DNA from 4 places in the Pseudomonas sp. 3-2 genome. Region 1 is predicted to be linked to each of the others. Evidence: predicted binding sites of a transcription regulator. Region 1 holds the regulator's gene; each other region holds the start of a gene.

Region 1 (7,563 bases):
GCACCCCGGCGTTTTTCGTGCACCCGGCCGAGGCCAGCCACGGCGACATGGGCATGATCACTCGCGATGACGTCATTCTGGCCCTGTCGAACTCCGGTTCCACCAACGAAATCGTCACTCTGCTGCCTCTGATCAAGCGCCTGGGCATTCAGCTGATCAGCGTCACCGGCAACCCGCAATCGCCGCTGGCCAAGGCCGCCGAGGTCAACCTCAACGTTCACGTCGAGCACGAGGCCTGCCCGCTGAACCTGGCGCCGACCTCCTCGACCACCGCCGCACTGGTCATGGGCGACGCCCTGGCCGTGGCGCTGCTGGAAGCGCGCGGCTTCACTGCCGAAGACTTCGCCTTTTCCCACCCCGGCGGCGCACTGGGCCGACGCCTGCTGCTGAAAGTGGAAAACGTCATGCACGCCGGCCAGGAACTGCCGCAGGTACAGCGCGGCACCCTGCTCAAGGACGCGTTGATGGAAATGACCCGCAAGGGCCTGGGCATGACCGTCATCCTGGAAACCGACGGCAAGCTGGCCGGGATCTTCACTGACGGCGACCTGCGTCGCACCCTTGATCGCAGCATTGATATCCACAGCGCCACCATCGACCAGGTGATGACCGTGCACGGCAAGACCGCCCGCGCCGAAATGCTCGCCGCCGAAGCCCTGAAAATCATGGAAGACCACCGAATCAACGCGCTGGTTGTCGTGGATGAAGAGGATCGCCCGATCGGCGCCTTCAACCTCTCCGACCTGCTGCGCGCAGGAGTGATGTAAATGAGCAACGATCTGCTGCAACGCGGCAAGGCCATCAAACTGGCGGTTTTCGACGTCGACGGTGTCCTCACCGACGGGCGCCTGTACTTCCTTGAAGACGGCAGCGAGTTCAAGACTTTCAATACACTGGATGGCCAGGGCATCAAGATGCTGATGAACGCTGGCGTACAGACCGCCATCATCAGCGGTCGCAAGACCCCGGTGGTCGAGCGTCGGGCGAAGAACCTGGGGATCCCGCACCTGTTTCAGGGCCGTGAAGACAAACTGGTCGTTCTCGACGGTCTTCTGGAGCAACTGGGCCTAAGCTATGAACAAGTGGCTTACCTCGGCGACGACCTGCCGGATCTGCCGGTGATCCGCCGTGTAGGCCTGGGCATGGCCGTGGCCAACGCCGCACCTTTTGTTCGCGAACACGCTCATGGCGTCACCCAGGCTCGTGGCGGCGAAGGTGCCGCCCGCGAATTCTGCGAACTGATCCTGCGCGCCCAAGGCAGCCTCGACGCCGCCAACAATGCGTATCTGTGAGTCCAACCATGTTTAGCAAAAAGTTTCGCAACATCTTGTTGTTCGGTTGTATCGCAGCGATATTCGGCGCGGTCGGCTACTGGAACATCAGCCCGGAACGCTTCCTCGACAAACCGCCGGTTTCGGCAGAGGAAAGCCCGATCGACTGGTACGCGACCAATACGCACACGATCCAGTACCTCGAAGACGGCAAAGTGCAGTACGAAATGACGTCCGACAAGGCTGAGCACGTCAAGGCGACCGACATTACACTGGTCACCAAGCCTGATCTGAACATGTTCCGTGGCACCGATTTCCCATGGCACGTGACCAGTGAGCGCGGCGAAGTGAACTCCGGTGGCACCGAGGTCGAGCTGATCGACTCGGTACGCGTCAAGCGCACCGACGAAAAGAACCGCGACACCCTGATCACCTCCACTCGCATGACGGTGTTCCCGCAGCAGCAATATGCGCAGACCCAGCAACCCGTTAGAATCGACGGCGCTGGCGGTGTATCGACTGGCGTAGGAATGAAAGCGTATTTGAAGGAAAGCAGGATACACCTGCTATCGAACGTAAGAGGACAGTATGAGGCTCGTTAAAACCCTCCCTATTTTGCTCAGTCTGGGCGCAGCACTGGGAAGCGTGAGCGCCTGGGCTCTGCCGAACGATCAAGAGCAGCCAATCCGCATTCAGGCCGACGATGCCCAACTGGACGACAAGAACGGCGTTGCCACCTACAAAGGCGACGTGATCATCACCCAGGGTTCGATGATCGTCAAAGGCAACACCGTGACCATGACCCGTGCGCCTAACGGCGACATCGACGTCGTGACCTCGGTCGGCAACCTCGCCTACTTCGAACAGTTGCAGACTGCCGGTGATGCCAAACCCGTTCAGGGCTGGGGCGTGACCATTCAGTACCACGCACAGCAGAACCGCGTTGTTCTGATCGACAAGGCCAAAGTCGTCGACAAGGACAACAACACCACTCAGGGCGAAAAAATCGTCTATGACACGGTGAAGAAACTGGCCAGCGCCGGTCGAGCCACTGGCAGCAAGGTCACCGAAGCGCGTCCGCGCATCGACATGGTGATCCAGCCGAAGAAGAAAACCGACGAGAAAACCCAGTAATGGCAACTCTGAAAGCTCAGCACCTGGCCAAGGCCTATAAAAGCCGCCAGGTCGTGCGCGACGTCAGCCTGTCGATCGACAGCGGTCAGATCGTCGGCCTGCTCGGCCCGAACGGCGCCGGCAAGACCACGTGCTTCTACATGATCGTCGGCCTGGTTCAGGCCGATCAGGGTCGCGTACTGATCGACGACCTAGACGTCAGCCACCAGCCGATGCATGGCCGTGCGAAGGCCGGTATCGGCTATCTGCCGCAAGAAGCGTCGATCTTCCGCAAACTGTCGGTGGCCGACAACATCATGGCCATCCTCGAGACCCGTCAGGAGCTCGACAAGGCAGGTCGTCGCAAGGAGCTGGAAAGCCTGCTGCAGGAATTCCACATCAGCCACATCCGCGACAACCTCGGCATGAGCCTGTCCGGTGGTGAGCGCCGCCGGGTAGAAATCGCCCGCGCACTGGCCACGGCACCGAAATTCATCCTGCTCGACGAACCGTTCGCCGGTGTCGACCCGATCTCGGTCGGCGACATCAAGCAGATCATCCACCACCTCAAGGCCAAGGGCATCGGTGTACTGATCACCGACCACAACGTCCGTGAGACGCTGGATATCTGCGAAACCGCCTACATCGTCAACGACGGCCAGTTGATCGCCGAAGGCGACTCCGCGACCATCCTCGCCAACGATCTGGTGAAGGAAGTCTATCTGGGTCACGAGTTCCGCCTGTAAGCGCGACAGCATCCGACCAGCCGTCCGGGTGCTGTAACGTTGAAGCGCCTTTTTATACGCTTTTATTGTTACAGCGCTCTAGGCAAACACGACAGTTTCAGGCATATAATTTGCTTAAGTTTGGCGCTCCGGCGCCCTGTAGTGGATGGCGCATAGCGCCGGCGAATAAGGTGTTAAGCCCCTGCCATGAAACCATCGCTAGTCTTGAGAATGGGCCAGCAGCTGACGATGACACCGCAGCTGCAACAGGCCATCCGCCTGCTCCAATTGTCGACCCTGGATCTGCAACAGGAAATCCAGGAGGCTCTGGAATCCAATCCGATGCTCGAACGCCAGGAAGACGGCGACGACTTCGACAACTCCGATCCCATGGCCGACAACGCCGAACAGAAGCCCAACACCGAGATCCAGGAACCCTCCTATCAGGAGACCGCGCCGACAGTCGACAACCTCGAAGACGGCGAATGGAACGAGCGAATCCCCAACGAATTGCCGGTGGACACCGCCTGGGAAGACGTCTACCAGACCAGCGCCAGCAGCCTGCCAAGCAGCGACGATGACGAGTGGGACTTCACCACCCGCACCTCCGCCGGCGAGAGCCTGCAAAGCCACCTGCTGTGGCAGTTGAACCTGGCACCGATGTCCGACACCGATCGCCTGATCGCCGTCACCCTGATCGATTGCATCAACAATCAGGGCTACCTGGACGAAACCCTCGAAGAAATCCTCGACGCCTTTGATCCGGAGCTCGACATCGAGCTGGACGAGATCGAAGCCGTCCTGCACCGCATCCAGCAATTCGAACCGGCCGGCATCGGCGCACGTAACCTGGGCGAATGCCTGCTGCTGCAATTGCGCCAGCTGTCGGCCAAGACCCCCTGGCTGGCCGAGGCCAAGCGCCTGGTCACCGATTACATCGACCTGCTCGGTAGCCGCGACTACAGCCAGTTGATGCGGCGCATGAAGCTCAAGGAAGACGAGCTGCGCCAGGTCATCGAACTGGTGCAGAGCCTGAACCCGCGCCCCGGTTCGCAGATCGAATCCACCGAAGCCGAATACGTGGTGCCTGACGTCATCGTGCGCAAGGACAACGAGCGCTGGCTGGTCGAGCTGAATCAGGAGTCGGTGCCACGCCTGCGGGTCAACGCCCAATACGCCGGTTTTGTGCGCCGCGCCGACACCAGTGCCGACAACACCTTCATGCGCAACCAGTTGCAGGAAGCCCGCTGGTTCATCAAGAGCCTGCAGAGCCGCAACGAAACCCTGATGAAAGTGGCCACCCAGATCGTCGAACACCAGCGCGGGTTTCTGGAGTACGGCGACGAAGCCATGAAGCCGCTGGTCCTGCACGACATTGCAGAAGCGGTTGGCATGCACGAGTCGACGATTTCCCGCGTAACCACGCAAAAATTCATGCATACCCCACGGGGCATATATGAACTGAAATACTTTTTCTCCAGCCATGTGAGCACCTCCGAGGGCGGTGAATGCTCGTCCACGGCGATCCGCGCGATCATCAAGAAACTGGTTGCCGCGGAAAATCAGAAAAAGCCGTTGAGTGACAGCAAGATCGCTGGTTTACTGGAGGCACAAGGCATTCAGGTGGCTCGCCGCACCGTCGCCAAGTACCGCGAATCCCTCGGAATCGCGCCTTCGAGCGAACGCAAGCGGTTGATGTAAGCCACGTTACAGCGTTCCAGTGGCAGGCTCTTCGGCCTGCCGCTTTATGCACTGGCAACGAAGGAGAAGCTGTATGCAAGTCAACATCAGTGGACACCAACTGGAAGTTACCCAGCCTCTGCGCGAGTACATCGAGCTCAAGCTCAAGAAGCTCGAAGGGCATTTCGACAAGATCACCAACGTGCAAGTCACGATGTGCGTCGAAAAACTGAAGCAGAAAATCGAAGCCACGCTGCATATTCCCGGCAATGAGGTCGTCGCAAACGCGGAACATACCGATATGTACGCTGCGATCGACGCGCTGACCGACAAGCTTGATAAACAACTCAAAAAGCATAAGGAAAAGACCCAGAGCCTGCTTCAGGGCGCTACCGGTCGATAACCCCCACCCCCATGATCCGACTTGAAAGTATCCTGACCCCCGGCCGTTCCCTGGTGAACGTGCCGGGCGGCAGTAAAAAGAAAGCCCTGGAACAAATTGCCAACCTGATCGCCCGGGAAGTTCCGGATCTGGAGATGCAAGATGTCTTCGAGGCATTGATTGCCCGTGAAAAACTGGGCTCCACCGGTTTTGGCAACGGCATCGCCATTCCCCACTGCCGCCTCAAGGGCTGCGAAGCGCCGATCAGTGCGCTGATGCACCTTGATGCCCCTATCGATTTCGACGCTATCGACGGCGCGCCCGTGGACTTGCTCTTCGTCCTGCTGGTACCGGAAGCCGCCACCGATGCACACCTGGAGCTGTTACGCCAGATCGCCAGCATGCTCGACCGCAAGGACGTGCGCGACAGACTGCGCAGCGCGCCAAGCAACGAAGCCTTGTACCAGGTTGTACTGGAAGAACAGAACAGGCCGTAACCATGCGCTTGATCATTGTCAGTGGCCGTTCCGGCTCGGGTAAAAGTACTGCCCTGGATGTCCTTGAGGACAACGGTTACTACTGCATCGATAACCTGCCGGCAGGCCTTCTGCCGGATCTGGCCGAACGTGCGCTGGTTCATACCGAAATGCTCCAGCCGCTGGTGGCCGTCTCGATCGACGCCCGCAACCTGCCGAGTCATCTGTCACGTTTTCCAGAGTTGCTCGAGGAAGTGCGCAGCCGGCACATCCAGTGCGATGTCCTGTACCTCGACGCCGATGACGAAACGTTGCTCAAACGCTTTTCGGAAACTCGTCGTCGTCACCCGCTCAGCAATGCCAACCGCTCGCTGGCCGAAGCCATCGACGACGAAACCGCCCTGCTGGGCCCGATTGCCGATCTGGCCGATCTGAAGGTCAATACCACCAATCTGAACCTCTACCAACTGCGCGACACCATCAAGCTGCGCCTGTTGAACCAGCCGGAGCCGGGTACCGCGTTTCTGGTGGAGTCTTTCGGTTTCAAACGCGGCATGCCGGTGGATGCGGATCTGGTGTTCGATGTACGCTGCCTGCCGAACCCGTACTGGAAACCTGAACTGCGCGCGCAATCCGGTCTCGATCAGCCGGTCGCCGAGTATCTGGCGGCGCAGCCTGAGGTCGAGGAGATGTACCAGGATATTTACACGTACCTGCACAAATGGTTGCCGCGCTTTGCCGCGAGTAACCGCGCTTACGTCACCATTGCCATCGGCTGCACCGGCGGGCATCACCGTTCCGTTTACCTGACCGAACGTCTTGGCCAGGCGCTGCAGAAGACCCTGAAGAACGTCCAGGTTCGCCACCGCGACCTCAGCTAAAGGATTCACACCGCGATGCCTGCTCGTGAAATCGAAATCATCAACAAGCTGGGCCTGCACGCCCGCGCATCGGCAAAATTCGTCGGAGTGGCGGGCCAGTTTCCCGATTGCACGATCAGAGTCGGCCGCACCCCGGAAACCACGGTTGACGGTAAAAGCATCATGGCGATGATGATGCTCGCAGCCGGCAAGGGCACCAAAATCCACCTGAGTACCGAAGGCCATCAGGAACAGGAAGCCATGGACGCGCTGGTGACACTGATCAACAACTACTTCGACGAAGGTGGTTGAAACACTTGAAGTGAGGGAGCTTGCTCCCTCCTCCCGGTTCAGCCCAACGCGGTATCCATCACCATCATCAGACAGAAGCCGATCAGCAACCCCAGGCTTGCCAGCTTCTCATGGCCATTGCGTCGCGACTCGGGGATGACTTCGTGAGTCACCACCAGCAGCATGGCGCCCGCCGCCAACGCCAATCCCAAGGGCAGCAACAGTTCGGCAAGACTGACCAGCCACGCACAGAGCAGCGCGAACATTGGTTCGACCAGACCTGACGCTGCGCCAATCAAAAACGCTTTGACCCGCGACATACCGGCACCAGCCAGTACCAGGGCAATCACCAGCCCTTCGGGCACATCCTGCAAGGCAATGCCCATGGCCAGACTGTCTGCGTCCGGCATTCCACCGCCCGCCGAGACACCGACCGCCATGCCTTCCGGGATGTTATGGGCAATGATGGCGAACACGAACAACCAGATCCGTGGCGGAATCACCGGATGTTCGACGGTGCCGATGAGCATTTCCGGCGAGGCCCCCGACACACGGCGATCAACCAGATACAGGCCGAACGCCCCGAGCATGATGCCGAAGCAAATCAGGCCGCTGGCGCCCCATGGGCTCAGTCCCAGACTTTCGGCGGCGGCGATTCCCGGTACGATCAACGAAAACGCGGTTGCCGCCAGCATCACGCCAGCGCCAAAACCCAGCAGCGTATCGCCCAGCGCCTGGGGCATGTTGCGGATCACCAGCACCGGA
Region 2 (7,563 bases), 640 kb from region 1:
GCTTCGTCGACATCGAACGGCTTGGGCAGGTATTCGAACGCGCCACCCTGATAGGAGGCGACAGCGCTGTCCAGATCGGAATGAGCGGTCATGATGATCACCGGCAACCGCGGGTGCTGCTCGCGGATCCGTGCCAGCAGGTCCAGGCCACTGGCGCCGGGCATGCGGATGTCGGAGATGATCACGTCCGGCTGCTGGCGCGCGAGGCGGCTCATCACGCCATCGGCGCTGTCGAAGCTCTGGGTGGTCATGCCTTCCTGTTGCAGGGCTTTTTCCAGAACCCAACGGATAGAACGGTCGTCATCGACGATCCACACGGTTTCACTACGGCTCATGTCGATGTGGCTCCTTGTTCCAGTGGCAGAAAGATCGAGAACGTGGTGTGGCCTGGATGGCTGTCACACTCGATCAGGCCCTGGTGCTGGCTGATGATGTTCTGGGTGATGGCCAGGCCGAGCCCGGTACCGTCCGGACGGCCGCTGACCATGGGAAAGAAGATGGTTTCCTGCAGTTCCGCCGGAATGCCCGGACCGTTGTCGATGATCTCGATCTTGGTCACCAGGCGATGACGGACGTGGCCGATGGTGAACTGGCGCATGGCGCGGGTGCGCAGGCTGATGCGGCCCAGGCGCAGCTCGTTCTGGCTGCTGATGGCCTGCATCGCGTTGCGCACGATGTTCAGCACCGCCTGAATCATTTGTTCGCGGTCGATCAGGACATCGGGGATGCTCGGGTCGTAATCGCGCACCAGCGTGATGCAGCCCTGGCTTTCGGCCTCGACCAGTTGGCAGACCCGCTCCAGCACTTCGTGGACGTTGCACAGGGCCAGCGACGGCAGTTTGTTCGAACCGAGCATGCGGTCGACCAGATTGCGCAGGCGGTCGGCCTCTTCGATGATCACGTTGGTGTAGTCGCGCAGGCTGTCTTCCGGCAGTTCCCGGGCCAGCAGTTGCGCGGCGCCACGAATGCCGCCGAGCGGGTTCTTGATCTCGTGGGCCAGGCCGCGCACCAGCATCTTGCTGGTTTCCTGTTTCGACAGTTGCGCCTCTTCCTTGGTGATGCGCAACAGGCGGTCACGGGGATGGACCTCCAGCAGGAGCAGGGTCGCGCCGTTGCTGAGGATCGGCGTCACCGCGTAATCCACGGTCAGGGTCTGGCCGGTGAGGGCAGTGAGCATCGCTTCGCGCTTGGTGAACGGGTGCGCCTGCTCCACCGCCTGACGCAACGAGTTGAGCGCCTCGGTGGACTCGGTGAACAGCTCGCTGATGAACTGCCCATGGCTGCGCTGGCCGCTGATGGCCAGCAGCATCTCCGCCGCCGGGTTCATGTACTCGAGGCGCAATTCGCTATCGAGCAGGATGGTGGCGGTGGTCAGGTTGTCGAGTAGCAAGCGATGCAGTGCGTCACTGATGGTCATGAGGACCTCTTTTGGAGCATGGCGCGCGCAGGGATACAGCGCTGATGCGAGGAAAATGCAAAAACCAAACCAAGGCTCCGAAAAGAAGCGTTCAACCCCTGAAACGGGCGTTTGACGCTCGTTTGCGTGGCAGTCAAACCGCTCTGGCGGGTACTTTCGAACCAAAATGGGTTGGAATGTGAGTACGGTGCAATGTATTGCACCAATATAGTGCGCAAAGCTGAACGGCGTCAGAAGAAACGCAGGAAAGGATTTTTCGGTTCGGCGGGTTTGTCTTTCAGCGGGCATTCCGGGCGCACGCCGTAGTCGGCGCTGACGCAGGGTTTGACCTGACGCTTCTGTGCCAGGGAAATGCGCTGCATGTGGAACGGCTGGTTGGCGGTTTTCTCCACCGTTCGACCCTGAGCATCGAGGATCTCCACCGACAGTTTGTGGCTGCCACGATCGATGTTGCTCAGCGGGAACACCGGGCTTGGGCCGGGTTCGCCGACGGCCTGGCCATCCAGCAGCAGGCGATACCGATGACCTTTTTGCAGGCCTGGCTCGCTGGTGACGCTGACGATCAGTTCGCCGGCGCTGCTGCGAATGGTCGCGTCCGGCTCGGGGATCAGCACCCGCAGCATGTCGTAGCGAAACAGCGTCGGCTCCCCTGATTGCTTCGACGGCGTGACCGGTGCAGCGGCGGTCGGGTTCGAGGCCATGCGATTGCTGGTGGCCAGCGGCACACGCTTGGCGTTGCCCCGTGGTTGATCGGTGTAGACCCGATTGCCCTGTGCGTCGACGTAAGTGAACACCTCGGCCGATGCGCCAAACGCGATCAGCGACAGGCACAAGGCAATCAATCCTCGCATCATGGCCTGTGCACCCGCTGCACGGTGAACACCACCGCCGGACTCTGCTGAATGATCGCCTCGCCATTGATTACCTGCACCGCGAGCCGATGCTCGCCCCGGTCAACGTTCACCAGTTGCAGGATCGGTACATTGCTCGGCTGGCCATAAGGCGCATCATCCAGCAGCAGACGCAATTGATGCGGCGGTTGCAGGCGCGGCTTGATCAGCACGCTGACCGTGAAGGTGCCGTTGTTGGCGCGCAGGGCTTCTTCGGTGGGCAGGCCGGTCAGCTCCAGCGCTTCGTAGGCATTGCGTGCTGGCGCCGGACTGGGGGTGACTGAAGAGGGCGGGCTCGGTGCCTGGGGCTGGACGCTGTTGAGTGGCGGCAACTCCACCGGCTGCGCCTGCACGCCGTCCGGCGCGTGATCGCTGTACACCCTGTTGCCGCTGGCGTCGGTGTACTTGTAGATCTGCGCGGCGGCGGGCAGGGCGATCAGCAGAAAAATACAGAGAAGGGTGCGACCCATGAAATCGACCGGAAACGAAAACGATGGGTTGCAGCATAGGCCAGTCGCCGCGGTTGGCCCAACTCGCTGCACATCCAGAAATGTATTCAAGCACCACAAGCCCGCTCCCACAGGGTGGTGCATCGCCAACAAATTCCGGCCAATAAAAAAGGCCTCCCGAAGGAGGCCTCTCTTTTGTCACGCCGCGTGGCGCGGCGCTACCGGATCAGCAGCTGTAGTACAGCTCATATTCCAGTGGGTGTACGAAGGTGCGGACCTTGATTTCTTCTTCGGATTTCAGCGCGATGTAAGCGTCGATGAAGTCGTCGGAGAACACGCCGCCCTTGGTCAGGAACGCACGGCCCTTGTCCAGCTCTTCCAGAGCTTCTTTCAGGCTGCCGCAAACTTGCGGGATCTCTTTCGCCTCTTCAGGCGGCAGGTCGTACAGGTTCTTGTCGGCAGCATCGCCTGGGTGGATCTTGTTCTGGATGCCGTCCAGACCGGCCATCAGCAGCGCTGCGAAGGCCAGGTAAGGGTTGGCAGCCGGATCCGGGAAGCGGGCTTCGATACGACGGCCTTTAGGGCTGTTGACGTAAGGAATACGGATCGAGGCGGAACGGTTGCGAGCCGAGTAGGCCAGCATCACTGGAGCTTCGAAGCCTGGCACCAGACGCTTGTAGGAGTTGGTGGCCGGGTTGGTGAAGCCGTTCAGGGCCTTACCGTGCTTGATGATGCCGCCGATGAAGTACAGGGCGGTGTCGGACAGGCCGGCATAACCTTCACCCGCGAAGGTGTTCTTGCCATCTTTGGAGATGGACATGTGAACGTGCATGCCCGAACCGTTGTCGCCGTACAGCGGCTTCGGCATGAAGGTCGCGGTGCGGCCGTAAGCGTCGGCAACGTTGTGCACAACGTATTTCAGGGTCTGGGTTTCGTCGGCTTTCTTCACCAGGGTGTTGAACTTGACGCCGATTTCGTTCTGGCCGGCAGTTGCCACTTCGTGGTGGTGAACTTCAACGGTCAGGCCCATTTCTTCCAGTGCGTTGCACATGGAGGTGCGGATTTCGTGGTCGTGGTCGAACGGCGGAACCGGGAAGTAGCCGCCTTTCACGCCTGGACGGTGGCCTTTGTTGCCGCCTTCCACGTCCTGGTCGGACATCCACGAGCCTTGCTCGGAGTAGATCTTGAACATCGAACCGGAGATGTCGGACTTGAACTTCACTTCGTCGAAGATGAAGAACTCTGGCTCTGGACCGGCGAATACGGTGTCACCGATACCGGTGGTCTTCAGGTATTCCTCGGCGCGGCGGGCGATGGCGCGCGGGTCGCGATCGTAACCTTGCATGGTCGAAGGTTCGATGATGTCGCAGACCAGGATCAGGGTCGGCTCTTCGGTGAACGGGTCCAGAACGGCGGTTTCGTCGTCCGGCAGCAGGATCATGTCGGAGGCTTCGATGCCTTTCCAGCCAGCGATGGAGGAACCGTCGAACATCTTGCCAACTTCGAAGAAGTCGTCTTCCAGCGCATCGCGAGCCGGCATGGTCACGTGGTGCTGAGTGCCTTTGGTGTCCGTGAAGCGCAGATCAATCCACTTGACGTCATGATCTTTGATGAGTTGAACCGACTTCGACATAGTGTCCTCCGGGTGAATTAGGGCGGGTAGTGGATGCCCTTAATAGTGGTGATGCCGGCGCGAATACTCTGCCAAGGCAACCTGCCTCACAAGGGAGCAAATTGCATGCCAGTGCCCCAGCATGGGTTTTTTGCCCCAAATTCACGCTTCTAAAGGTCGAAAGCGCCTTAAAGACGAAAATCTCGCCCTTTAATGTAGCGCTCAAATCGAAAAATGATCCGTTTTGGTGCGTGCAAAACCTTCTGCACATTAACTGGTTAAACCTTGAGCAATTTCCGCTATAATCCGCGCCCCCCTTTTTCGGCTGGCCCTGCGCGCGCTGTTTTCATGAAACTAATCGTAAAAGTCTTCCCCGAGATCACCATCAAAAGCCGACCTGTCCGGACGAAATTCATCCGCCAGCTGGCCAAGAACATCCGCACCGTGCTCCGCGACCTGGACCCGGCCGTGGTGGTGAACGGTGTGTGGGACAACCTCGAGCTGGAAACCCGCGTCACTGACCCCAAGGCCCTGAAAGAGATGGGCGAGCGCCTGACCTGCATGCCGGGCATTGCGCACTTTCTGCAGATCGACGAGTACCCGCTGGGCGACTTCGACGACATCACCGAAAAGTGCAAGCAGCACTACGGCGATGCATTGGCCGGGAAGATCTTTTCGGTGCGCTGCAAGCGTGCGGGCAAGCATGCGTTCAGCTCGATGGACGTCGAAAAATACGTCGGCAGCAAGCTGCGCCGTGAGTGCGGCGCTGCCGGAATCGACCTGAAACAGCCGGAAATCGAAGTCCGCATCGAAGTTCGCGACAAACGGTTGTTCGTGATTCACAGCCAGCACAATGGCATCGGCGGCTACCCGCTCGGTGCGCTGGAGCAGACGCTGGTATTGATGTCCGGCGGCTTTGACTCGACGGTGGCCGCGTACCAGATCCTTCGTCGCGGCCTGATGACGCACTTCTGCTTCTTCAATCTGGGCGGCCGTGCCCACGAATTGGGCGTGATGGAAGTCGCGCATTTCATCTGGAAGAAGTACGGCAGCTCGCAACGCGTGCTATTTGTCAGTGTTCCGTTCGAAGAAGTCTTGGGCGAAATTCTCGGCAAGGTCGACGACAGTCATATGGGCGTCGTATTGAAGCGTATGATGTTGCGTGCAGCGTCGAGCATTGCCGAACGCCTGCACATCGATGCGCTGGTCACCGGCGAAGCGATTTCCCAGGTGTCGAGCCAGACGCTGCCGAACCTGTCGGTCATCGATTGCGTCACCGACAAACTGGTCCTGCGGCCGCTGATCGTCGCCCACAAGCAGGACATCATCGACACGGCCGACCAGATCGGTACCGGTGATTTCGCCCGGCACATGCCGGAATACTGCGGCGTCATCTCGGTCAACCCGAAGACCGCCGCCAAGCGTGGCCGGGTCGAGCACGAAGAGCAGGAATTCGACATGGCGGTGCTTGAGCGTGCGCTCGCAAACGCCAGACTGGTGCCGATCGATCGGGTGATCGACGAATTGGGCCAGGATTTGCAGATCGAAGAAGTCAGCGAAGCGCTGGCCGGTCAGATCGTCATCGACATCCGCCACCCGGATGCCGCCGAGGATGACCCGCTGGAGCTCGCCGGCATAGAGGTACAGACGATGCCGTTCTACGCAGTGAACGCTCGTTTCAAGGAACTGGACCCTACTCGCCAGTACCTGCTGTATTGCGACAAAGGCGTGATGAGTCGCCTGCATGCCCACCATTTGCTCAGTGAGGGGCATGCCAATGTGCGCGTTTATCGACCGAGCTAAGTGCCCGGGGCTGTTTGCCTGTGGCCTGCGTCACCGGCCCCCCGACACCGCCGTCAAGCTGTAACGGCCATGCCGGACACTACTGTCAATCGCTGCCAAGACTTGTCAGCAAACCGAATCCTCTGATCGAGATACACAAGTGATCGAAAATCTACGCAACATCGCCATCATTGCCCACGTTGACCATGGTAAGACCACCCTGGTAGACAAACTCCTGCGTCAATCCGGCACCCTGGAGCGCAACGAGCTCAACGACGAGCGCGTGATGGACTCCAACGACCAGGAAAAAGAGCGCGGCATTACCATTCTGGCGAAAAACACCGCCATCAACTGGAACGGCTACCACATCAACATCGTGGACACCCCGGGCCACGCCGACTTCGGCGGCGAAGTTGAGCGCGTTATGTCCATGGTTGACTCCGTGCTGCTGCTGGTCGACGCCCAGGACGGCCCTATGCCGCAAACCCGTTTCGTGACCAAGAAGGCTTTCGAAGCCGGCCTGCGTCCGATCGTGGTCATCAACAAGGTTGACCGTCCGGGCGCGCGTCCTGACTGGGTTCTGGACCAGATCTTCGATCTGTTCGACAACCTGGGCGCCACCGAAGAACAACTGGACTTCCAGGTTGTTTACGCTTCGGCCCTGAACGGCATCGCCGGTCTGGACCACACCGCCATGGGCGAAGACATGACCGCGCTGTACCAGGCGGTAGTCGACCACGTTCCGCCTCCGGCTGTTGACCGTGACGGTCCGTTCCAGATGCAGATCTCCGCTCTGGACTACAACAGCTTCCTGGGTGTTATCGGTGTTGGCCGTATCGCTCGTGGTCGCGTCAAGCCGAACACTCCGGTTGTCGCTATCAGCGCCGACGGCAAGCGCCGCAACGGTCGTATCCTGAAGCTGATGGGTCACCACGGTCTGCACCGCGTTGACGTTGAAGAAGCAGCGGCCGGCGACATCGTCTGCATCAGCGGTTTCGACGAGCTGTTCATCTCCGACACCCTGTGCGACATCAACAACGTCGAGGCGATGAAGCCACTGACCGTTGACGAGCCAACCGTTTCCATGACCTTCCAGGTAAACGACTCGCCATTCTGCGGTAAAGAAGGCAAGTTCGTGACCTCCCGTAACATCAAGGATCGTCTGGACAAAGAGCTGCTGTACAACGTTGCACTGCGCGTTGAAGAAGGCGACTCGGCTGACAAGTTCAAGGTTTCCGGCCGTGGTGAGCTGCACCTCTCGGTACTGATCGAAACCATGCGTCGCGAAGGCTTCGAGCTGGCCCTGGGCCGTCCTGAAGTGATCATCCGTGAAGTTGACGGCGTGAAGCAGGAACCGTTCGAAAACGTGACCATCGACATCCCTGAAGAATCCCAGGGCAAGGTCATGGAAGA
Region 3 (7,563 bases), 700 kb from region 1:
CGGTTCCAGCGCTTCCACCAGACCGCTGCGCAATTGGGCGATGCGCAGACGCATGGCTTCCACTTCGTCGGCCCAGCGGTGTTTCAGCTCCGGGTCGGCGAGGATCGTGGCGACCACAGCCGCGCCGTGATCCGGCGGCGTCGACCACAGGTTGCGAGCGATGTGCGCCAGCTGGCTGCGGATGTCGATCAGCTTGTCAGCGGTTTTCGCGCTGACGATCAACGCACCGGTGCGGTCGCGATATAAACCGAAGTTCTTCGAGCAGGAGCTGGTGATCAGCAGCTCGGGCAACTCGGCGGCGAACAGCCGGGTCGACCATGCATCCTGCTCCAGACCGTCGCCAAAGCCCTGGTAGGCAAAGTCGATCAGCGGCAGCAGATCGCGGCGACGGACCACCTCCAGCACCCGCTGCCAGTCGTCGTGGCTCAGGTCGAAACCGGTCGGGTTGTGGCAGCACGCGTGCAGCAGCACCACATCGCCTTTCGGCACTTCATTGAGCACGGCGAGCATCGCATCGACGTCGAGGCGGTTATCGCTGCCGACGTACGGGTAATGGCTGATCTTGACCCCGGCGGCCGCGAAAATCGTTTCGTGGATCGGCCAGGTCGGGTTGCTCAGCCATACACCCTTGCCCGGCAGGCATTGGGCGATGAAGTCCGCCGCCAGACGCAGGGCGCCAGTACCGCCCGGCGTTTGGGTGGCGCCGGCGCGTTGCTCGGCGATCAGCTTCGAATCGACGCCAAGCACCAGCTCATTGATCACCTTGCCGAACAGCGGATTGCCGTGGCCACCGATGTAGGTCTTGGTGTCCTGGCTCTCGACCAGACGCGCCTCGGCGATTTTCACCGCCTCGGGGATCGGCGTCAGGCCCTGGGCATCCTTGTAGACGCCCACGCCAAGGTCGAACTTGCGCGGGTTGGAATCCTGCGCGTAGGCCTCCATCAGACCGAGGATCGGGTCGCCGGGCACTCGGCCGATGGCGTCGAAGTGCATTACTTGCGTCCTTCTGCGGTCTTGGCCACTTCGTCAGTGCGCGCGGCCATGATGAAGTCGTTGCGATGCAGGCCTTTGATGGAGTGGCTCCACCAGGTCACGGTGACTTTGCCCCACTCGGTCAGCAGGCCCGGGTGGTGACCTTCGGCCTCGGAGATCTCGCCGACGGCGTTGGTGAACGCCAGCGCGTGTTTGAAGTTCTTGAACAGAAAGACTTTTTCCAGCTGCATGATGCTGTCGCGCACTTCGATGTTCCAGTCAGGGATCTGCTTGATCAGGATCGGCAGTTCTTCATCGCTGACTTGTGGGGCATCGGCACGGCAGGCTTCGCAATGGGCTTGGTTCAAAATGGACATGGTTTGATTCCTGAGATCGGATGTCTTTTTTATAAGAGCTGTTACGGTCGTCAATGTCGCCACGCTAAACCAAAGTGGCGACGACGGACAGACTCACTTGTAAGCAAAAGTCGCGGGTCACGCGGCTTTCGGTTTTGGCGGAAACTTCGGTGCGTGCAGACCCAGCTGCATGCCTTGCTTGACCATGGCCATGATGTCTTCGTGGGCCAGGTCGAACAGGCGCTTGAGGTTCGGCAGGACAAAGTACAGCGGCTGCAGGATGTCGATGCGATACGGCGTGCGCATGGCTTCCAGCGGATCGAAGGCCTGATGCTCGGGCTCGTCCGACAGCGAGTAAACAGTTTCTTTTGGCGAGGACAGGATGCCGCCGCCGTAGATGCGTTTGCCTTGCGGGGTGTCGACCAGGCCGAACTCGATGGTCATCCAGTACAGACGCGCCAGATAAACGCGTTCTTCCTTGGTCGCCTGCAGGCCGAGCTTGCCGTAAGTGTGGGTGAATTCGGCAAACCACGGGTTGGTCAGCAGCGGGCAGTGGCCAAAGATCTCGTGGAAAATGTCCGGCTCCTGCAGGTAGTCCAGTTCTTCACGGGTACGAATGAACGTGGCCACCGGAAACTGCTTGCTGGCGAGCAATTCGAAAAAGGTCTGGAAAGGGATCAGCGCGGGAACGCGGGCAACCTGCCAACCGGTGGTCTCGCCGAGCACCTTGTTGATCTCGCCCAGTTGCGGAATGCGGTCATGGGGCAGACCGAGTTTTTCGATACCGTCTAGGTATTCCTGGCACGCACGACCCTCGATCACTTTCATCTGGCGGGTGATCAGCGTGTTCCACACCGCGTGTTCTTCGGCGGGGTAGTCGATAAAACCTTGCGCATCGGGCTCGCGGGCCACGTATTGCGTCTGCTTCATACTGCTCTCCTGCGAGGGGAATTTCGTTCTTGTTATGTCCTGCGATGGACTGAGAAATACCCCGGAATGTTCGTTGTTGCAGCAGGTTGAAGACTGGTCGAGTAGGAAAACTCCCTTAAATTCGTAAAATTTTCGTTACGCTTCGTGCGATAAGTCGTGTTTGCGGTGACTGTCGGGTTTGAAAAGGCCAATGGCTGTCACATAATCTTGACGACTATCTTGCGCACTGCGCAGAAAATTCCGGCGTCAGACCGGCTCTTCACCTGTTTCGGGCCTTTATATGCGTATCAAAGTCCATTGTCAGAACCGCATCGGCATCCTGCGCGACATTCTCAATCTGTTGGTGGAGTACGGGATCAACGTCGCCCGTGGCGAGGTGGGCGGTGAGCATGGCAACGCGATCTACCTGCATTGCCCGAACCTGATCAACATTCAGTTCCAGGCGCTGCGACCCAAGTTCGAGGCGATTGCCGGGGTGTTCGGCGTCAAGCGGGTAGGGTTGATGCCCAGCGAGCGGCGGCACATGGAGTTGAATGCGCTGCTCGGTGCGCTGGAGTTTCCGGTGCTGTCGATCGACATGGGCGGCTCCATCGTGGCGGCCAACCGGGCGGCGGCGCAGTTGCTCGGGGTGCGGGTGGACGAGGTGCCGGGGATTCCGTTGTCGCGTTACGCCGAAGATTTCGATCTGCCGGAACTGGTGCGCGCCAACAAATCGCGAATCAACGGCATGCGGGTCAAGGTCAAGGGCGACATCTTTCTGGCCGACATCGCGCCGCTGCAATCGGAACACGACGACAGCGAGGCCATGGCTGGTGCTGTGCTGACGCTGCACCGCGCGGACCGGGTCGGCGAGCGCATCTATAACGTGCGCAAACAAGAGTTGCGTGGCTTCGACAGCATCTTCCAGAGCTCGAAAGTGATGGCGGCGGTGGTGCGCGAAGCGCGACGCATGGCACCGCTGGATGCGCCGTTGTTGATTGAGGGCGAAACCGGCACCGGCAAGGAATTGCTGGCGCGGGCCTGCCACCTGGCGAGCCCGCGTGGTCAGTCGCCGCTGATGGCGCTCAACTGCGCGGGGTTGCCGGAGTCGATGGCCGAGACCGAACTGTTCGGCTACGGCCCCGGTGCCTTTGAAGGCGCTCGGGCCGAAGGCAAGCTCGGGCTGCTGGAGCTGACGGCGGGCGGCACGCTGTTCCTCGATGGTGTCGGCGAAATGAGCCCGCGCTTGCAGGTGAAACTGCTGCGATTCCTGCAGGACGGCTGCTTTCGGCGGGTGGGCAGTGATGAAGAGGTTTACCTCGATGTGCGGGTGATCTGCGCAACCCAGGTCGACCTGTCGGAGCTGTGCGCGCGCGGCGAATTTCGCCAGGATCTGTATCACCGCTTGAACGTGCTTTCGCTGCACATCCCGCCACTGCGCGAATGCCTCGACGGTTTGACGCCGCTGGTGGAGCACTTTCTCGATCAGGCCAGTCGGCAGATCGGCTGCCCGCTGCCGAAACTGGCGCCGGCGGCGATGGATCGGCTCAGTCACTACCACTGGCCGGGCAACGTGCGGCAACTGGAGAACGTGCTGTTCCAGGCGGTTTCGCTGTGCGACGGCGGCACGGTCAAGGCCGAGCATATTCGCCTGCCGGATTACGGCGTGCGTCAGCCGCTTGGCGATTTCTCCCTCGAAGGCGGGCTCGACGAAATTGTCGGGCGCTTCGAGAAGGCGGTGCTGGAGCGCTTGTATTCCGAGCATCCGAGCAGCCGGCAACTGGGCAAGCGGCTCGGGGTTTCCCATACGACCATCGCCAACAAGTTGCGTGAGTACGAAGTCGGCAAGGACGCGTCGGAGTGATCACGGCCGGATCGGGTGTTTGCCGCCAAGCGGCATGACACCGCCGGTTTTTCGTCTTCGATACATTTCCCTTCTCCCCGCAAAATCCCTCAAGTCCTTTGTTTACCGGGTCGTGGGCCGCCAGAAAAAAGTTGGTCTGCAAATTGCTTATGGCTCAGCAGTACAGCGGTGGGCGGCAAACGTCCGGCATGCAGAGGAAAGAGTGTGGACAAGTACCTTTATGTGGCAATGACCGGCGCCAGCCAGAACGCACTGGCGCAAAAGGCTCATGCCAACAACCTGGCGAACATCTCCACCAACGGTTTTCAGCGCGACCTGGAACAGGCGCGTTCGATGCCGGTGTTCGGTGACAGCTTTCCGGCGCGTGCGTTTGCCATGAGCGAACGGCCCGCCACCGACTTCACGCCGGGCTCGCTGGTGCAGACCGGTCGTGACCTCGACGTCGCCGTGTCGGGTAACGGCTGGATCGCCGTGCAGAACCCCAATGGCGGTGAAAGTTACGTGCGCACCGGCAGCCTCAATATCGATGCCCTCGGCGTGTTGCGTGCCGGCAACGGCATGCCGGTCATGGGCAATGGCGGGCCGATCGCCGTGCCACCGGAGCAGCAGGTGGAAGTTGGTGAAGACGGCACCATCAGTATCCGTGCGATGGGCGAGGGGCCGCGCGTCATGGCCGAAGTCGACCGGATCAAGCTGGTCAACCCGGACATCAAGAACATGAACAAGGGCCTGGACGGTTCGATTTACACCAAGGACGGCCAGCCTGCGCCGGCCGATGCCAACGTCAAACTGGTGTCGGGTTTCCTGGAGTCGAGCAACGTCAATGCCGTGGAAGAGATGACGTCGGTGCTGGCCCTGGCCAAGCAGTTCGAACTGCACGTCAAGATGATGAACACCGCCAAAGACGACGACCAGGCCATGGCTCGGGTCTTGCAGATCAGCTAATTATCAGAACGTCGCGCCGTAAAACAGGCGCACGAGGAGAATCGAATGCTTCCGGCTCTATGGGTTGCCAAAACCGGTCTGTCCGCCCAGGACACCAACCTGACCACCATTTCCAACAACCTGGCGAACGTGTCGACCACGGGTTTCAAACGTGACCGCGCCGAGTTCCAGGACCTGCTGTACCAGATCAAGCGTCAGCCAGGCGCCCAGTCGACCCAGGACAGCGAACTGCCGTCGGGTCTGCAAGTGGGTACCGGTGTGCGCATCGTCGGCACCCAGAAAAACTTCACCGCCGGCAGCCTGCAAACCACCGAGCAGCCGCTGGACATGGCCATCGACGGTCGCGGTTTCTTCCAGATCCTGCAGCCGGACGGCACCACGTCCTACACCCGTGACGGTACTTTCCACCTCGACTCCAACGGCCAGATCGTCAACGCCAGCGGTTTCGCCCTGGAACCGGCCATCGTCATCCCGAACAACGCCCAGACCTTCACTGTGGGTCGTGACGGCACCGTGTCGATCACCACCGCCGGCAACGCCGCATCGCAAGTGATCGGCAACCTGCAAACCGCCGACTTCATCAACCCGGCCGGTCTGCAAGCGGTGGGCAACAACCTGTTCCTGGAAACCGCCGCTTCCGGTGCACCGCAAGTCGGTACGCCGGGCCTGAACGGTTTCGGTACCACCCTGCAGAACACCCTGGAAACCTCCAACGTCAGCACCGTGGAAGAGATGGTCAACATGATCACCACCCAGCGCGCGTACGAGATGAACTCCAAGGTGATCTCCACCGCCGACCAGATGCTCTCGTTCGTAACGCAGAATCTGTAATCAAGTCTATGAGGCGGCCATGAGGCTGCCTGCAACACCGTGAGGTAAGGGTCATGAAGCGCTTTGTATCTGTTGTGGCATTGAGCGGGGTCGTCTCGCTCGCGGGCTGCGTCGCTCCGACGCCCAAGCCCAATGATCCTTACTACGCCCCGGTGTTGCCGCGCACACCGTTGCCGTCGGCCGCCAACAACGGCTCGATCTATCAGGCCGGTTTCGAGCAGAACCTGTACAGCGACCGCAAGGCGTTCCGGGTCGGTGACATCATCACCATCACCCTGAACGAGAGAACCCAGGCCAGCAAGAACGCCAACTCTCAGGTGGCCAAGAACAGCAAGACCGGCATCGGCCTGACGTCGCTGTTCGGCAGCAGTGCAACCACCAACAACCCGATCGGCGGCAATGACCTGAGCCTGAGCGCCAGCTATGAAGGCGACCGCGCGACCAAGGGTGACAGCAAGGCCGCCCAGGGCAACACCCTGACCGGCTCGATCACCGTGACCGTCGCCGACGTGTTGCCCAACGGCATCATCGCCGTGCGTGGCGAGAAGTGGATGACCCTCAACACCGGCGACGAGCTGGTGCGGATCGCCGGTCTCGTGCGTGCCGACGACATCGCCACCGACAACACCGTGTCCTCGACCCGGGTTGCTGATGCGCGCATCACCTACTCGGGCACCGGTTCGTTCGCCGATGCGAGTCAGCCAGGCTGGTTCGACCGTTTCTTCCTCAGCCCGCTGTTCCCTTTCTAGGTGGCTACGTTGAATTTCAAGAGCCTCATGCTCGCTGCGGCGTTGATGTCCGCAGCCTTTGGTGCCCACGCAGAGCGGCTGAAAGATATCGCCAGCATTTCCGGCGTGCGTTCCAACCAGTTGATCGGCTACGGCCTGGTGGTCGGTCTTAACGGCACCGGCGACCAGACCACGCAGACCCCGTTCACCCTGCAGACCTTCAACAACATGCTCTCGCAGTTCGGCATCAAGGTGCCGCCGGGATCGGGCAACGTGCAGCTGAAAAACGTTGCGGCAGTGTCGGTGAGTGCCGATCTGCCGGCGTTCGCCAAACCGGGTCAGCAGGTCGATATCACCGTGTCGTCCATCGGTAACTCCAAGAGCCTGCGCGGCGGCACCCTGTTGCTGACCCCGCTCAAGGGTATCGACGGCAACGTCTACGCCATCGCCCAGGGCAACTTGGTGGTCGGCGGTTTCGATGCTGAAGGTCGTGACGGTTCGAAGATCACCGTCAACGTTCCGTCGGCCGGTCGCATCCCTGGCGGGGCGTCGGTCGAGCGTTCGGTGCCGAGCGGTTTCAACCAGGGCAACAGCCTGACGCTGAACCTCAACCGTTCCGACTTCACCACCGCCAAGCGCATCGTCGACAAGATCAACGACATGCTCGGCCCAGGCGTGGCCCAGGCCATCGACGGCGGTTCGATCCGTGTGACCGCGCCGCTCGATCCGAGCCAGCGCGTCGACTATCTGTCGATCCTGGAAAACCTCGAAGTCGATCCCGGTCAGGCGGTGGCGAAAGTCATCATCAACTCGCGTACCGGCACCATCGTCATCGGCCAGAACGTGAAGGTATCGCCGGCCGCCGTGACCCACGGCAGCCTGACCGTGACCATCACCGAAGACCCGATCGTCAGCCAGCCGGGCCCGCTGTCCAACGGCCAGACCGCCGTAGTGCCGC
Region 4 (7,563 bases), 1.3 Mb from region 1:
GCTGGTGGATGGCGATCAGGCCTTTGAAGTGCGTCGCCGCGAAACCGTGGCCGAGCTGTTTGCCGGCGAAAGCCTGCTGCCGGAGTAACCCCATGCTGCTGCGTTTTACCAAGATGCACGGCCTGGGCAACGACTTCATGGTCCTCGACCTGGTCAGCCAGCACGCGCATATTCAGCCCAAGCACGCAAAAATGTGGGGCGACCGGCACACCGGCATCGGTTTCGACCAGTTGCTGATCGTCGAAGCGCCGAGCAATCCGGATGTGGACTTCCGTTACCGGATCTTCAACTCCGACGGTTCCGAAGTGGAGCAGTGCGGCAATGGTGCGCGCTGCTTCGCCCGCTTCGTGCTCGACAAACGCCTGACCGCCAAACGGCAGATCCGCGTCGAGACCAAGGGCGGCATCATCGAACTGGACGTGCGTAACGACGGCCAGATCGGCGTGAACATGGGCGCCCCGCGCCTGGTGCCAGCGGACATTCCGTTCCAGGCGCCGGAGCAGGCCCTGAGTTATCAGGTCGATGTCGACGGTACGCCGGTCGATCTGGCGGCGGTGTCCATGGGCAACCCCCATGCGGTGCTGCGAGTCAGCGATATCAACACTGCACCGGTGCATGAACTGGGGCCGAAAATCGAACACCATCCGCGCTTTCCGGCGCGGGTCAACGTCGGTTTTCTCCAGGTCATCGACCGCCACCGCGCACAACTGCGCGTCTGGGAACGCGGCGCCGGGGAAACCCAGGCCTGCGGCACCGGTGCCTGCGCTGCTGCTGTAGCGGCGATCAGTCAGGGGTGGATGGATTCGCCACTGTTGATCGACCTGCCGGGCGGGCGCCTGTCCATTGAGTGGGCAGGCCCCGGCCAACCGGTGTTGATGACCGGCCCGGCAGTGCGCGTATACGAAGGACAAGTGCGTCTTTGAGTGAGCAGAAGCCATGACCGATAAGCCTCAGGTACCCGCCCGACAGTCCGGTGAATCAGCGTCCGAGAGCCTGGAGGCGGCAGCGGTTGCCGCGTACCTGGAGGCTCATCCGGACTTCTTCGTCGAGCATGAAGAACTGCTGCCGTCCCTGCGCATCCCCCATCAGCGCGGCGATACCGTTTCGCTGGTCGAGCGCCAGATGGCCATCCTGCGCGACCGCAACATCGAGATGCGTCACCGCCTCTCGCACTTGATGGACGTCGCCCGGGACAACGATCGCCTGTTCGACAAGACCCGTCGCCTGATCCTCGCCCTGATGGACGCTGCCACTCTGGAAGATGTGGTGATCAGCGTCGAAGACAGCCTGCGCCAGGATTTCCAGGTGCCCTTCGTCAGCCTGATCCTGCTCGGCGATAACCCGGCCCCGGTCGGCCGCTGGGTGACCCACGCCGACGCGCAAACTGCCATCGGCGGGTTGCTCACCGAAGGCAAGAGCGTCAGCGGTAGCCTGCGTGAACACGAGCTGGACTTCCTGTTCGGCGAAGAGCAGCGCAAGCAGATCGGCTCCACCGCCGTGGTCGCCGTCAGCCACCAGGGCATCCACGGAATCCTGGCCATCGCCAGCCGTGATCCGCAGCACTACAAGAGCTCGGTCGGCACGCTGTTCCTCAGCTACATCGCCGAAGTCATGGGTCGCGTGCTGCCACGGGTCAACAGCTCCCTGCGCTCGGTACGCTGAACATGGAACGGCAACTGGACGCTTACTGCGAACACCTGCGCAGTGAGCGGCAGGTGTCGCCGCACACGCTGTCGGCCTACCGACGCGACCTCGACAAAGTCCTCGGCTGGTGCAACAAACAGAACATCGGCAGCTGGCAGGCGCTGGACATCCAGCGTCTGCGCAGCCTGATCGCCCGCCTGCATGCCCAGGGCCAGTCGTCGCGCAGTCTGGCGCGCCTGCTCTCGGCCGTGCGCGGGCTCTACCATTATCTGAATCGTGAAGGCCTCTGCGATCACGATCCGGCCACCGGCCTGGCACCGCCCAAAGGCGAACGCCGCCTGCCGAAAACCCTCGACACCGACCGCGCCCTGCAACTGCTTGAAGGTGCGGTCGAGGACGATTTTCTCGCGCGCCGCGATCAGGCGATTCTGGAGTTGTTCTATTCCTCCGGCCTGCGCCTGTCGGAGCTGACCGGGCTCAATCTCGATCAGCTCGATCTGGCCGACGGCATGGTTCAGGTACTCGGCAAGGGCAGCAAGACGCGCCTGTTGCCGGTCGGTAAAAAGGCCCGGGAAGCGCTGGAGCACTGGCTACCACTGCGGGCGCTGACCAATCCGGCGGACGACGCCGTATTCGTCAGCCAGCAAGGCCGACGCCTCGGCCCGCGCGCAATTCAGGTGCGGGTCAAACTGGCCGGCGAGCGCGAACTGGGGCAGAACCTGCACCCGCACATGCTGCGGCACTCCTTCGCCAGCCATTTGCTCGAGTCCTCCCAGGACTTGCGCGCGGTGCAGGAACTGCTCGGCCACTCGGACATCAAGACCACCCAGATCTATACCCACCTGGACTTCCAGCACCTGGCGGCGGTCTACGACAGCGCCCACCCACGGGCCAAACGCATGAAAGGCGACGATTCATGAGCATCCAGTTGATCACCTTCGACCTCGACGACACCCTGTGGGACACCGCTCCGGTGATCGTCAGCGCCGAAGCGGTTTTGCGCCAATGGCTGGGCGAGCATGCGCCGAATCTGGGCGCGGTGCCGGTGGAGCATCTGTGGTCGATCCGTGAGCGGGTACTGGCCAGTGAACCGGGACTGAAACACCGTATCAGCGCGCTGCGCCGGCGAGTGCTATTCCATGCGCTGGAGGACGCCGGGTATGCCCACGGCGAAGCGTCGGATCTGGCGGACAAGAGTTTTGAAGTGTTTCTGCATGCGCGGCATCAGATCGAAGTGTTCCCGGAGGTCGAGCCGATCCTGGAAACCCTCGCCAAACACTACGCTCTCGGGGTGGTCACCAACGGCAACGCCGATGTCCGTCGTCTCGGACTGGCGGACTACTTCAAGTTTGCGCTGTGCGCCGAAGACATCGGCATCGCCAAGCCGGATGCGCGCCTGTTCCATGAAGCGTTGCAGCGCGGTGGCGTGAGCGCCGAAGCCGCCGTGCATATCGGCGATCACCCGGGGGACGACATCGCCGGGGCGCAGCAGGCCGGTCTGCGAGCGATCTGGTTCAACCCCGCCGGCAAGGTCTGGGAAGCGGAGCGCCTGCCGGATGCCGAGATTCGCAGCCTGAACGATCTGCCCGCGGTGCTCGCCCGCTGGAACAGTCTCGGCTAGTTTTCTTTCGCCCATGAAAAAGCCCGCAGCGACGGCGGGCTTTTTCAGCAAGCAAGCGACACGCCTCAGATAGGGCGGCTGCCGTACTTGTTGTCTGGCTTCTTGGGCGGATCGGCGACCACGTTGGCCTCCACTTCCTGAACCTTGCCACCGCGCGCAAGGAACTCTTCCATGGCCTTGGCCAGGGCATCGCGCTCCTTGTTCTTGGCTTCGATGCTCGGCAACTCGTCGACCGATACCGCAGCCTTGGCCTTGCCTTTGGCAGCCGGGGCCGGCGTATCGTCACCGCCATCGTCTTCAGCAACGTCTTCCGCTGCTGCTTCCAGACCGTCTTCGGCCTCGTCTTCGTCGCCTACTTCGAGGTCGTCGTTTTCCAGATCATCGTCGCTCATGTTCTACCTCATGACTTGCGAAAAGCAGATTAGTTATAGACCAGCTTTGGCGACTGTCGAAAGTCGCCGGAAAAAAATCGGTAACCATTGGTGACCAACGGTTTATGCCCCTTCACCGTGCAAGGTGGCGAGGACTTTACGGGCACCGCCATGATCACGGTGCTCGCCCAGGTAAACGCCTTGCCAGGTGCCCAGTGCCAGTCGGCCCGCCGTTACCGGCAAACTGATCTGACAGCCCAGCACGCTGGCCTTGAAGTGCGCCGGGAGGTCGTCCAGGCCTTCGTCGTTATGCTCATAGCCGTCTGTTCCTTGTGGGATCAGACGATTGAAAAATCGTTCGAAGTCGCGACGTACCGCCGGATCGGCGTTCTCGTTGATGGTCAACGACGCCGAGGTATGCTGCAGCCACAAATGCAACAGACCGACCCGGCATGCCTTGAGTTCAGGCAGACCGGCGAGCAACTCGTCCGTCACCAGATGAAAGCCCCGGGGCCGTGCCCGCAGGGTTATCAGAGTCTGTTGCCACATACAGTTCTCCGCACGTTCGGGGCGCATTCTAGCGCGCTCTGGAAAAAAACAAAGGCCCTAATATTCCTTCAATGATGTAAGCCTTTGGCCGCAGAAAAACACTCGTCGTAAACACGACCAAAGCAGTACGAAAAATCCTTTCAGCTGTATCAGGGAAGACAAATTCCAGATAAAAAAATGCCCGGCAAGCCGGGCAAGTTTTTTGCGGCGCGTGCTTACAGGTTGTAGCCGCGCTCGTTGTGTTGTGCCAGATCCAGGCCGACCGATTCTTCTTCCTCGGTCACACGCAGACCCATCACGGCATCCAGCACCTTGAGGATGATGAAAGTGACGATGGCGGTGTAGATCACGGTGAAGCCGACGCCTTTGCACTGAATCCAGACTTGTGCGGCGATGTCGGTGACGGTGCCGAAGCCACCCAGCGACGGTGCAGCGAACACACCGGTCAGGATCGCGCCGAGGATACCGCCGATACCGTGCACGCCGAAGGCGTCCAGGGAGTCGTCATAACCGAGTTTGCGTTTCAGGGTGGTGGCGCAGAAGAAGCACACCACGCCTGCTGCCAGACCGATCACCAGGGCGCCCATCGGGCCCACAGTGCCAGCGGCCGGAGTGATCGCGACCAGACCTGCAACGACGCCGGATGCGATACCCAGTGCGCTTGGTTTGCCGTGGGTGATCCACTCGGCGAACATCCAGCCCAATGCAGCAGCAGCGGTAGCGATCTGAGTGACCAGCATCGCCATGCCGGCGGTGCCGTTGGCGGCCGCAGCGGAACCGGCGTTGAAGCCGAACCAGCCGACCCACAGCATCGCCGCGCCCATCAGGGTGTAACCCAGATTGTGTGGCGCCATCGGAGTGGTCGGGAAACCTTTGCGTTTACCCAGTACCAGGCAGGCGATCAGACCGGCCACACCGGCGTTGATGTGCACCACGGTGCCGCCGGCGAAGTCGAGCACGCCCCAGTCCCACATCAGGCCGCCGTTGCCGGACCAGACCATGTGCGCGATCGGTGCATAAACCAGGGTGAACCAGATGCCCATGAAGATCAGCATCGCGGAGAACTTCATCCGCTCGGCAAACGCACCGACGATCAGCGCCGGAGTGATGATCGCGAAGGTCATCTGGAAGGTGATGAACACCGCCTCTGGGAACAGCGCTGCCGGGCCGGTCAGGCTCGCTGGTGTGACACCGGCCAGGAACGCCTTGCCGAAACCGCCCACGAACGAGTTGAAGTTGACGACGCCCTGCTCCATGCCGGTGGTGTCGAACGCGATGCTGTAGCCATAAATGACCCACAGGACGCTGATCAGACCGGTAATGGCGAAGCACTGCATCATCACGGAAAGAATGTTTTTCGACCGCACCATGCCGCCGTAGAACAGCGCTAGGCCGGGAATGGTCATGAACAGCACGAGGGCTGTGGAAGTAAGCATCCAGGCGGTATCGCCGGAATTCAGGACTGGGGCTGCCACTTCGTCTGCCGCCATGGCCAGGCCGGGCATTACGATAGACAACAGGGCTCCTAGCCCTGCGAATTTACGCAGAGTCATATTGTTTTCTCCTGGGGCGTTGGGTTTGTGGCGGCGTTTAGATCGCGTCGGTATCGGTTTCGCCGGTACGGATGCGGATCGCCTGTTCCAGATTGACCACGAAGATCTTGCCGTCACCGATCTTGCCGGTGTTGGCAGCCTTGGTTATCGCCTCGATAACCCGATCCAGATCCTTGTCGTCGATGGCAACGTCGATTTTCACCTTGGGCAGAAAATCGACCACATACTCCGCGCCGCGATACAGCTCGGTGTGACCCTTCTGCCGACCGAAGCCTTTGACTTCAGTAACGGTAATGCCCTGCACGCCGATTTCGGACAGCGACTCGCGCACGTCGTCCAACTTGAACGGCTTGATGATGGCAGTGACTAGCTTCATGAAACTCTCTCCCGAATTGGTGGACTTGCCCCAGGAAAACAAACCCGACTCAAGTCTAAGCGCAGTGCCTGGCTTTGTAACGCTTCGTTGTCGACGCCAGCTAACCGCTCCAGACGAAACTCCCCGCTCCGTCTGCCGCACTGCATTCGTCACAGCGACTGCATCAGTGCATGGGTCGAGGGTGACTAAGCAGAAAGCTTGCCATCTCGCCAAAAACCACTGATTTCAATCCCTTGGCCGCTGCCACAGATGCCATCACCCAAATGGCACTCCGGATACGCACAACAACGGTGCGTGGCCGTGCATCCCGTTGCGCGAAAAGCGTGCATCCGTGCCTGCGCCAATGACTATAGACACTGCGTGATACACTGCCGGCCATTGTTTCCAGGACATATCCCATGCTCGCGCCCAAAGACTTCCTCGACGCCCTGAGCGGCACCGCCTCCCGCCTGTTCAGCGGCGACACGCCCTTGCCAAAAGCCGAAATCGAAAGCCAGTTCAAGATGCTGCTGCAAAGTGCCTTCAGCAAACTGGACCTGGTGAGCCGTGAAGAGTTTGACAGTCAGATGGTGGTGCTGGCGCGCACTCGCGCCCGGCTCGAGAGCCTTGAGGCGAAGGTGGCGGAGATGGAAGCGAAGCTGACGCCGCCGGCTGAGTAACACCTCGTGTCTTTGTGAATGCGGCCCCTTGTGGGAGAGGGCTTGCCCGCGAATGAAGGTCGGAACGACCTTCCCGCCATTCAGGATTCGCTGCCGAATCTCGGCAGAATCCTACAGCTTGCAACCCCGCCGTCCGATTGCGTCGTGAAGCCCTGATTCCTATGCTCACCCAATGCTGAATGTTCAGCACTGGGTTTGGCGACCCGGCAACATTTGACGCAGCGCGATGATGTTCGAACGAGGGAAATACTCCCACCTCGAATTATGGCGGCTGTGCGTGGGAGACCTTCGGGTCTGCCGGTTTTCGAATGTCCCGGTTCGCCAATCCGCGCATAGCTGCCACCCTTTTTGTTTGGCGACGATCAGAGGCAGCTTTCTTCACCACATTCGAGAACCGAGTCATGGACGAAAGCTATTTAATTCCCAACGTCTTCATCCGCCACAAACTCCACCTTCACGCCCTTCTTATCCAGAACCAACCTTGGTTCTCCGCCCGCGACCTGGGCCGCCTGCTGCACATTTACCTCAACGAACGCATGCTGCGAAAACTCGACCCCGACCAATACCAAACCCGCAAAACCCTGATCCACAACCAGATCGAAAACACCCTCCTGATTAGCGAATCCGGCATCTACGCCCTCCTCGTCTATCACTACTGCCCCGAATACCGAGCGCTACGCGAATGGCTCACCCATCAGGTTATCCCCACCCTGCGCGACGCCCAGCACCCCACAACAAGCGAACGCCCACAGCTAAGCCTGCTGAATTGGCCCGAGATGTCGTTGAGTTT

What was found. The regulator sigma-54, encoded in region 1, starts transcription at its own class of promoters, with help from an activator protein. The targets are predictions, from matches to a motif close to ANTGGCATNNANNTTGCTNT.
Region 2: glnA (glutamate--ammonia ligase) is a predicted target of sigma-54. The motif match lies at 4,483-4,502, and genes of this name have one in related genera.
Region 3: K3819_RS07765 (flagellar basal body rod protein FlgF) is a predicted target of sigma-54. The motif match lies at 4,232-4,251, and genes of this name have one in related genera.
Region 4: glnK (P-II family nitrogen regulator) is a predicted target of sigma-54. The motif match lies at 6,301-6,320, and genes of this name have one in related genera.

What each region holds. Positions count from the first base shown of each region.
Region 1 covers NZ_CP081200.1:1,004,394-1,011,956, reverse strand. Annotated here, with positions in the region: gene K3819_RS04430 (KpsF/GutQ family sugar-phosphate isomerase) at 1-767, shown strand, start outside; gene K3819_RS04425 (HAD family hydrolase) at 768-1,292, shown strand; gene lptC (LPS export ABC transporter periplasmic protein LptC) at 1,301-1,873, shown strand; gene lptA (lipopolysaccharide transport periplasmic protein LptA) at 1,860-2,405, shown strand; gene lptB (LPS export ABC transporter ATP-binding protein) at 2,405-3,130, shown strand; gene K3819_RS04405 (RNA polymerase factor sigma-54) at 3,317-4,810, shown strand; gene hpf (ribosome hibernation-promoting factor, HPF/YfiA family) at 4,884-5,192, shown strand; gene ptsN (PTS IIA-like nitrogen regulatory protein PtsN) at 5,204-5,668, shown strand; gene rapZ (RNase adapter RapZ) at 5,671-6,528, shown strand; gene K3819_RS04385 (HPr family phosphocarrier protein) at 6,544-6,819, shown strand; gene K3819_RS04380 (ZIP family metal transporter) at 6,858-7,563, opposite strand, start outside.
Region 2 covers NZ_CP081200.1:360,637-368,199, forward strand. Annotated here, with positions in the region: gene ntrC (nitrogen regulation protein NR(I)) at 1-335, opposite strand, end outside; gene glnL (nitrogen regulation protein NR(II)) at 332-1,417, opposite strand; gene K3819_RS01660 (DUF4124 domain-containing protein) at 1,648-2,271, opposite strand; gene K3819_RS01665 (DUF4124 domain-containing protein) at 2,268-2,777, opposite strand; gene glnA (glutamate--ammonia ligase) at 2,983-4,389, opposite strand; gene thiI (tRNA uracil 4-sulfurtransferase ThiI) at 4,717-6,171, shown strand; gene typA (translational GTPase TypA) at 6,311-7,563, shown strand, end outside.
Region 3 covers NZ_CP081200.1:1,708,226-1,715,788, forward strand. Annotated here, with positions in the region: gene K3819_RS07745 (amino acid aminotransferase) at 1-993, opposite strand, end outside; gene K3819_RS07750 (4a-hydroxytetrahydrobiopterin dehydratase) at 993-1,349, opposite strand; gene phhA (phenylalanine 4-monooxygenase) at 1,467-2,258, opposite strand; gene K3819_RS07760 (sigma-54-dependent phenylalanine hydroxylase transcriptional regulator PhhR) at 2,539-4,101, shown strand; gene K3819_RS07765 (flagellar basal body rod protein FlgF) at 4,306-5,046, shown strand; gene flgG (flagellar basal-body rod protein FlgG) at 5,092-5,877, shown strand; gene flgH (flagellar basal body L-ring protein FlgH) at 5,931-6,626, shown strand; gene K3819_RS07780 (flagellar basal body P-ring protein FlgI) at 6,654-7,563, shown strand, end outside.
Region 4 covers NZ_CP081200.1:6,192,434-6,199,996, forward strand. Annotated here, with positions in the region: gene lysA (diaminopimelate decarboxylase) at 1-88, shown strand, start outside; gene dapF (diaminopimelate epimerase) at 93-923, shown strand; gene K3819_RS28240 (DUF484 family protein) at 937-1,662, shown strand; gene xerC (tyrosine recombinase XerC) at 1,665-2,564, shown strand; gene K3819_RS28250 (HAD family hydrolase) at 2,561-3,265, shown strand; gene sutA (transcriptional regulator SutA) at 3,331-3,657, opposite strand; gene K3819_RS28260 (secondary thiamine-phosphate synthase enzyme YjbQ) at 3,760-4,185, opposite strand; gene K3819_RS28265 (ammonium transporter) at 4,401-5,738, opposite strand; gene glnK (P-II family nitrogen regulator) at 5,776-6,114, opposite strand; gene K3819_RS28275 (accessory factor UbiK family protein) at 6,513-6,773, shown strand; gene K3819_RS28280 (Bro-N domain-containing protein) at 7,175-7,563, shown strand, end outside.